2 regions of the Lysinibacillus fusiformis genome follow, and region 1 is predicted to be linked to the other one. Evidence: riboswitches for the same ligand, from Rfam matches in the RefSeq annotation. Region 1 holds a riboswitch; the other holds the start of a gene.
The links. A riboswitch is a leader RNA that binds a small molecule or an ion and turns the genes downstream of it on or off. The one in region 1 is predicted to bind cobalamin.
Positions count from the first base shown of each region.

Region 1 (4,217 bases):
TCTTTCAGTGAGCCTGTATCTTTATCACCACCATCAACAATGGATTGCAATGTATCATATGGCTGACCAGAAATATAAAGCAGCTCATCACCAGGACGCAAAACACCGAATAGACTAAGCGTGATTGCATGTGTCCCTGAAATAATTTGGGGGCGAACAATGGCAGCCTCTGCTCCAAATACTTCCGCATAAACACGTTCTAGGTTATCCCTTCCCTCATCATCATAGCCATAGCCGTTAGATGGATGTAAGTGGTAGTCACTCACTTGATGCTTGCGAAATGCTGCTAGCACCTTCTGCTGGTTATAAAATGCCATTTCTTCTACCTTGGCATGATAAGGCCGCACTTGCTCCTCTATTTTTGTCGCTAAGGATATCGTTTGTGTAGATAAATTTGATGTAAACGTCATTCTTTCTTCTCCATTTCACAATTGTCCCGCATTTCATTCAGTAAGATTTATTGACTATCTAAATTGACATCAATCACTCTAGAATTCCCTAACCAAACACTGGTATATAAATGCTTTTGACGAATGTTTTTCTTTATTTTAATCACATTTTATCAATTTGTATGTGCACCTGTAAAACTTGCCTATTGTTTCTAAAGGAATTTTACGCTAAGCTAATGTGCGGACTTATTTCAAGAAGCGTATTTAATGACTGATTTTGGCTATTAAATTCATAGATTCTGTTACGTAAAAAAGTCTTTTAACTTATAAAAAAGTTTATTTATTGATAGAAGGGGTGAAAGGGATGGCTTGGGAGGTTTTTAGTATTATAGGAACAATTGCCTTTGCTATTTCTGGGGCAATCATTGCCATGGAAGAAGAATACGATTTATTCGGTGTATATATACTTGGTATTGTTACGGCCTTTGGTGGTGGAGCAATTCGAAATTTACTCATCGGACTACCTGTCACAACACTATGGGGGCAGGATATGATGTTTCAAATTGCACTGGCTGCAATTACGATATTCTTTATTTTTCCACATCATCTGATTCAGCATTGGCATCGTTGGGGTAACTTCACAGATGCTATTGGCTTATCAGCATTCGCTATTCAAGGGGCACTCTATGCTGTGAAGCTTGATATGCCAATTAGCGCGGTCATTGTAGCTGCAGTTTTGACAGGTTCAGGTGGTGGTATTGTACGAGATTTATTAGCTAGACGAAAACCACTAGTTCTCCGTGATGAAGTCTATGGTGTTTGGGCAGCTCTCGCAGGGCTGATAATCGGATTTGAGGTTTTTACAGGGGACATTTTCCTTTATATTTTATTCGCAGTAATTACAGCGTTACGTATTCTTTCCTATATGATGAAGTGGCGCTTGCCATTACGAAAATTAAATCGTGCATAAATACCATTCAGCCAATGACCAAAAATTAAGTCATTGGCTGTTTTATTGTTTTTATCTTTTTAACAACTGCATTGATTCTTCTAAAGTCACCATATTTTTCATCATCGAGCAGGCTGCATCTAAAATGGGAAAGGCTAGGGCTGCACCAGAGCCTTCACCTAAACGCATATTCATGTACAACATTGGTTCAATGCCAAGTAATGCAGCGGCAATTTTAGCCCCTGGTTCCTCTGAGGCATGGGAAGGAATAATATAATCTTTTACTTTTGGTTCGAGCTTATAAGCAATGAGCGCGGCAATAGTTGAAATAAATCCATCAATGACAACAGGTTTACGATGGACTGCAGCGCCAAGTATAATGCCTATCATCGCCCCTATCTCTAACCCGCCAACCTTAGCTAGAACATCGATGACATCTTTAGGATTAGGCGTATTTAAGCTAATTGCTTTTTCAATAATCGCCGCTTTATGGGCAATTCCACCTTGACCAACTCCTGCTCCAAATCCTGTTACTTCAATTGGGTCACAGTCAGTTAGAACAGCTAATATCGCAGCACTCGGTGTTGTATTGCCGATGCCCATTTCCCCAGTTCCAAGTACATTGGCACCTTTTCTGATTTCCTCTGTTGCCACACGAATTCCTACTTCAATGGATTGAATAGCCTCTTCTCTAGACATAGCTGGACCTTGTGCCATGTTATCTGTACCATATTTAATTTTATGAATGAGGACACCTGCATCAAGTGGAATATCTTCTTTTACCCCAACATCTACTGTTACTACCTTTGCATTGGTAATGCCCGCAATCGCACAAACACCTGTACCTCCCTTAGGAAAATTTAATGTTTGAAAGACCGTCACATCTTGTGGATTCGTGGTTACACCCTCCTCACAAACACCGTGGTCTGCTGCACAAACAATGATGACTTTTTTATCAATCACCGGAAATAATTGTCCAGTTATGCCAGAAAGCTGCACGGCAATGGACTCTAGTTTTCCTAAACTGCCAGGGGGCTTACATAGGGCATCTATACGCTGTCTAGCTTGCTCCATCACCTTCAGGTCAGCACCTTGGATGTTTTGTATCGTGTCTTGTAGTAATTGCATGATAATTGCTCCTCTCTTTTTAAGACAAAAAGAAAAAGTCTGTAGTTTATTGTCATGACAAATAAACTACAGACTTTTCCATCATCTATATCTTCTAAAGCATGTAGGCAGGTCTCCTGGCTCAAGTTCAACATCTCATAGCACCTTCCCAGCAATTTGCTAGTGGCATTCACTATGAAACTCCCTTATACAGTGGCGGGTCCGCTAAAGCTTTTCACTTTATTCCCTATTCTCCCTATTGGGCACCTATTGCTTTTATTTAACTACTTTAAATCTACGACAGCTCACTTTTCCTGTCAATATGTGAAAAGTAAACTTGTAAAACTAAACAATAAACTATAAAGTGGCTTATGTCTTTTCCAATTCACTTAGTAATGTTGAGCCTAATAGAAGAACAGCCCCTAGTATTTGTAGGACTGTCATTTGTTCACCAATAATCATTGTTGAGATTACTAATGATGTCAGTGGATCAATATAGCTAAGAATGGCTATACTTTGACCTTTTAGCTGAGACATACCTAAAAAGAACAAAAAGAACCCCACACCTGCATGCACAATACCAAGTACAATTAATACTAGAACGAACCCAAAACTAATTTGCATCACTTGGAAACCCGTAGTCCCTACAATATAGAGACAGAGGAAAAATGCAGCTAAAGAGAGTTGGATAATTGTATTTTCGGGCTCTTTTAAACCACGAATACGTTTATTTGTAAAGGTTAGTACCGTGTAAAAGCATGCTGCGATCAAACCATAGACAATACCAATAAAGTGACCACTGTTGTCTATGCTTTGACTTTGGACAATCAAAAATAGACCTATTAATGCTACACCAACATACACTATTTTTCTCCCTACTAACTTCTCTTTTAAAATAATAGGAGATAAACAGATGACTAGTACTGGCGCAAAATAATAACTTAGTGCTGCATTAGCAATGGTCGTTTCCTTATAAGCCTGAAATAAAAATATCCAATTACCGCATAATGCTAAACTTGAAAGCATTAACGGCCATTTATTTTGGACAATCGTGATCCTCGAAAAGCTTTCCTTTTTATAAACAAATATGGCCAACAAAAAACAAGAGCCAATGATACTCATCCAAAAGGCAATTTCACTTGAGGATAAAGGAATAAACTTCGCAAAAACACCGACAGCGCCAAAAATAATCATGGACAATACAAATGCTAATTTTCCGCTCATTACAAATTCCTACTTTCTACGTATATCGTTTTAGCCTATACAGTAGAATCTATCGAAATGAGCAAGCTATTATCGAATGCCTAAACAGTAGATTCTACTGCAAAGACATTGTTGGGGGTGCTATGGATCGAAACATACAAAATCCCTCCTTCATTCACTATAATCATAACATATTTCTGAAAATTCGGGATTTAAAATATTAAAATTAGGGTAAGGTTCAGCAAGTAATAAAACGATGAAAAGTTAGGGGAAGATACGATGAATGCAAACGAATTAAGAAACGCCATTGCTGAAACCTGTGAAACGCATTGCCCAGCTCGTAAAATTAATCAATGAAGAGACAGCAAATAAAATACTAGAAAACTTAAAGTTATTTCATAGTGGTGATAAATACATTACGGAGTGTCATTTCGAGGAGAGTCAAAATTTCTTGAAAGACGGCATTGAGCTTCTCCAAAAGGGTGATTTGGCGAATGGAGCACTACAAATTTATGGCGCTGGTCTAAACTTTGCTAGCTATGCTTCAAAGGTGCAGGGACAAAAAAATG
Region 1 covers NZ_CP070490.1:3,101,037-3,105,253, reverse strand. The annotation lists gene JTI58_RS15060 (methionine gamma-lyase family protein) at 1-410, opposite strand, end outside; gene JTI58_RS15055 (trimeric intracellular cation channel family protein) at 754-1,359, shown strand; gene cobT (nicotinate-nucleotide--dimethylbenzimidazole phosphoribosyltransferase) at 1,411-2,466, opposite strand; cobalamin riboswitch at 2,556-2,731, opposite strand; gene JTI58_RS15045 (DMT family transporter) at 2,815-3,669, opposite strand; gene JTI58_RS15040 (hypothetical protein) at 3,956-4,217, shown strand, end outside.

Region 2 (4,217 bases), 1.0 Mb from region 1:
TCTGACCGGACATTACGTAAATGGAGACAGTTGCCTGCGATGTTAGAATATAAGACAGCGGTAACAGATATGTATTTATCGGATAATCGTACGCGCGTTATGCAGGCGCTTATTCAAGGTTGTGTGGACGGCAACGCTTCGCATATGAAACTGTACATGCAAACGATGGGTATGCTAGTTGATAAGGCGGAAGTTGAGATTAAAGCGCCTAATGCGGATCCAGATGCAGTTGCAGCTCGATTAGCGAATATTAAAAATCGATATTAAAAGGCGGTATATCAACGATTTAGTGCGGTAAAGTATTATAAATGCGGAGTTGGCTACGTGTTGGCTTCGCTCTTTTTTTATGCGTTGGAATGGCGTTAGGGCTTCCGTTTAATTCCGAAATACGAGGAAACATCGGGCAGAACGTGCTGGCGGACGCGCTACCTTGAAAACAAATCGTTATCTGACAATTTAACCGGTATTTTATACAGCATTTTATGCAGTATTGTAACGCATGTGCAAATAGAGATAGTCGCAAGAATTGCGGCATATTAACGATGTATAAGATTGTGTATATGTTGTTTCAGCGCAGAAGTAGAGAAACATTGTTATATGAATGGTTTTACGTATATTTTAGTTTACATAATCAAGCTTATGGGAAGTTGGAAATGAATAAATATTCATTTGATATTCATTGCGTCAATTAAACGTTGGATGACTCGAAAATCCCCCCAAGCCACCGACTTCCTACAGGCGCTTTCTGCTGTCCGATAATTACAGATACCATTTTCAAAACAAGCCGGTTTTTGCGATGTCAGAGGCTTCGAGAATTGTTGAATCGGATAGTTGTGCGTGTAAGTTTGTCTGAGGTGCGTTTATTATTAGGCTGTTTATGTTAATATTTCAAATTTATAGAAGTGAGTTATCCCGATTGAACTTGCGTCAGTTTTGCGTTAAAAAAATGAGCGCAAGGGATTCCTGCGCTCGTAACTCGTTTTTTCAAATGTTACATAAATAATAACCTAAAATAAAAGTGCCGTAAATACCTTTTTTTAAAAGCCGTCAATCAGTCGCTAAAGCCTATTCTCATGCGGTTTCTTTCAGTATATACTCCGAATAATAGATGGAGGTGATACGGATGTTAAAAAGAAGACATTCGGTAAAGGACGTATTAGAGAAGTTAAATATTACGGACAAAACATTAACTAGTTACGCGGATTTAATGTGTGAAGTAGACGACAATTTTGCTGATTCGTTGGAAAAGACCAGAAAGTATAGCGGTAAAGAAATCGAGGTTATTCAGTATATGCTGCGTAGAAAATCCGAGGGGATTTCGAAAGAGATGGCCCGCGATGAAGCTGCGGAAGTATACTACGATCAAAGTAAATGTGAAGACGTGCTGTCAGAATTTCAGAGTTTGTTAGATAAAATTAAGAAACGATGATTAGTAGTTTGGAAAATATTATGATATTTGACTTTAGAAAAACACTACTTTACAATTGATTTTAGTAATCTAATAGGAATGTGGAGTACACTCGATTCCTATGACAACTGAATAGCGTGTAGTAATAGGTGTAAATTGCGTGCAATTTGCTTAAAAGGGAAGTCGGTGCAAATCCGACACTGTCCCGCAACTGTAAATGTGAGCGACTTTTCAGCAACCACTGTCTTTGGACGGGAAGGAGAAAAGAAGCGATGACCATGAGTCAGGAGACCTGCCTGTTATGAGTACACACCAGTAACCTACGAGGAATAGGAGGTGGCATGTTGACAAAACAGAATGCTCTGTTCGTCACAGTACGTCAAACGCCCATAGTAAATGAAAGGGTTCACAATCGGACTCGTTCACACATACTTAGGGTTTGTTTGGCATTGTGTGATGAAAGAAGATAAAGCGAAGGACTTCCTCAAAACGTAGGGAGTCCTTTTTGTTTTGAAAATATGTACGCAAAGGGGATGCACGTATGACGAATATTCATGTAACGACAACGCTGGAAACGCCTTATGAAGATATGAACATTTGTAAGCAACCACGCACAGAAGTTGCCAAGAAAGCGAAAACAAGAATGGTGGTCGAATCGCTGATCGATCAATTATTAGCAACGAAGCTGATTCGCAACGATCGCTTCTTTGAACAAATCTTATATAATAAAGAAATTATTTGGATACAAAATGGGGATGTGGACGGTCATCTTTTGGCAAAAGCAGCATTAACAGATGAGCTGAAAACAAAGACCAATCATTTTATGATGTATATGCCGACCAATCCGATTGTCTATGAGGTCAATGGGGAAGCGTATCACTTAATTACGCGCATTGATTCAACACGCGCAAAGCCCAACCTTGATCGTCTAACATTGGAGCCAAAGCCTGTTTTAAGTGCCGCTCGTGTCAATGACTTATTATGCTCGATTGTCATGCGCTTTTATGAAACATATCTACACGATTTAGCGTCTCACCATGACAAACTCATCGCATTCGTGCAGCAGGAATATGCCCAGTTTATTGAAGCGGTGCAAGCGTTAAATGATTATCATTTCAACTGGCATCCACGCGGCAATGGGCACGAGCTCTTACTGCAATTAATTGATCATCTACAAATTTTAAAAAGTCACCCAGGCAAGGTACTGATTGATTTTACGAACAAGCATGACTACGTGATAGTAGAACCCGCTTATTTGATGGACAAACCAACAAAGAAAGCCGTCGGTGCACTATAAGAACAAGCCCTCCGCTTTATGGAGGGCTTGCTTTCATTTAAATGCAGGATCGAAATATATTCACGTTCAAGCAAGAAATACCCGCGCTTGAGCTATGAGTACCCGCGGAAGCAAGTGAAATACTCGCGCTAGAGCAATGAATACCCGCGGAAGCAGGAGAAATACCCGCGCTTGGGCGACGAATACCCGCGAAAGCAGGAGAAATACCCGCGCTAGAGCTATGAGTACCCGCGGAAGCAAGAGAAATACTCGCGCTAGAGCGATGAATACCCGCGGAAGCAGGAGAAATACTCGCGCTTGAGCGAAGAATACCCGCGAAAGCAGGAGAAATACCCGCGCTTGGGCGACGAATACCCGCGAAAGCAAGAGAAATACCCGCGCTTGAGCGAAGAATACCCGCGAAAGCAAGCAAAACACTCCCGAGCGAGTAGGCCGACTCCTGCCCTATAAACAATGCATGGCTGCCTGTGCTTCATGCCACGGAACCGTATATCCTTTGCCCTTTGCACAAAAAATACTGGAGGAACTATATTCAGGGTCGGCATTTTTATCGTAGCCAATCTGTGCAATTACTTCCTCTGTATTATGGCATATATCATAGCCATCAAATTGGAGTGTGAGTGCACCTTTCCCATTTGTATAGGCAGCAAAGGTTGTGCTGTAGCTCATTAAAGTGGCAACGGGCGCGCGACCTGTTAGCACCACATCTGTTTCGGATAATATCGGGTCATCAAATGTGCCTGCTGCTTGCTGAACGTCAGTCATCATGCGGCCGATAAAGTCGTTTGAAGCCTTCATTTTAAAACGATAATAGGGTTCAAGTAGAACATTTTGGGCTTGCTCTAGTCCCTGGCGCAGCGCACGGAAACTAGCTTCTCGGAAATCGCCGCCCGATGTATGTTCATTATGCCCGCGACCTGTTAGAAGCGTAAAATGAACATCTGTTAAAGGGAAGCCTGTAAGTAAGCCATGATGATCGCGCTCAAACAGGTGCTTTTCAACAAGGCGCTGATTGCCTACGGATAAATGATCTGCATGACAGGCATTGCTGAAGGTATTGCCGGTTCCACGTGGATTTGGCTCCATTAATAAATGAACTTCCGCATAATGCTTGAGTGGCTCGAAATGGCCATAGCCTGTCACCTTCGTCGCAATGGTCTCCATATATAAAATTTGCGGCTCGCCAAAGGAGACGGCTAATGAAAAACGTCTCATTAATACCTCTGTCAGGACCTCCAATTGAATGACACCCATAATATGGACATGGATTTCCTGGAACTTTTCCTGCCAAACGACACGTAAAGAAGGCTCTTCTGCTTCAAGTAAACGGAAAATCTGTAGCACTTCCTTGATATGCTGATCGCCCGCATATTGAACCTTTGCCTGTAGCGTTGGGACAAGCTCATAGGGCTGTGTTAGCGTCGTTGTACCGATTCGATCTCCAATGTTTGCCTGACTCAGCCCTTTCACAGCGAAAATCTCTCCTGCTTCAACCTGTTGAACGGACTCAAA
Region 2 covers NZ_CP070490.1:4,131,697-4,135,913, forward strand. The annotation lists gene JTI58_RS20295 (phBC6A51 family helix-turn-helix protein) at 1-267, shown strand, start outside; gene JTI58_RS20300 (hypothetical protein) at 1,124-1,429, shown strand; cobalamin riboswitch at 1,539-1,722, shown strand; gene JTI58_RS20305 (hypothetical protein) at 1,950-2,705, shown strand; gene JTI58_RS20310 (elongation factor G) at 3,150-4,217, opposite strand, start outside.
Region 2: it holds a riboswitch for cobalamin, as region 1 does, so the genes downstream of both, JTI58_RS20305 (hypothetical protein) here and cobT (nicotinate-nucleotide--dimethylbenzimidazole phosphoribosyltransferase) in region 1, are expected to answer to the same signal.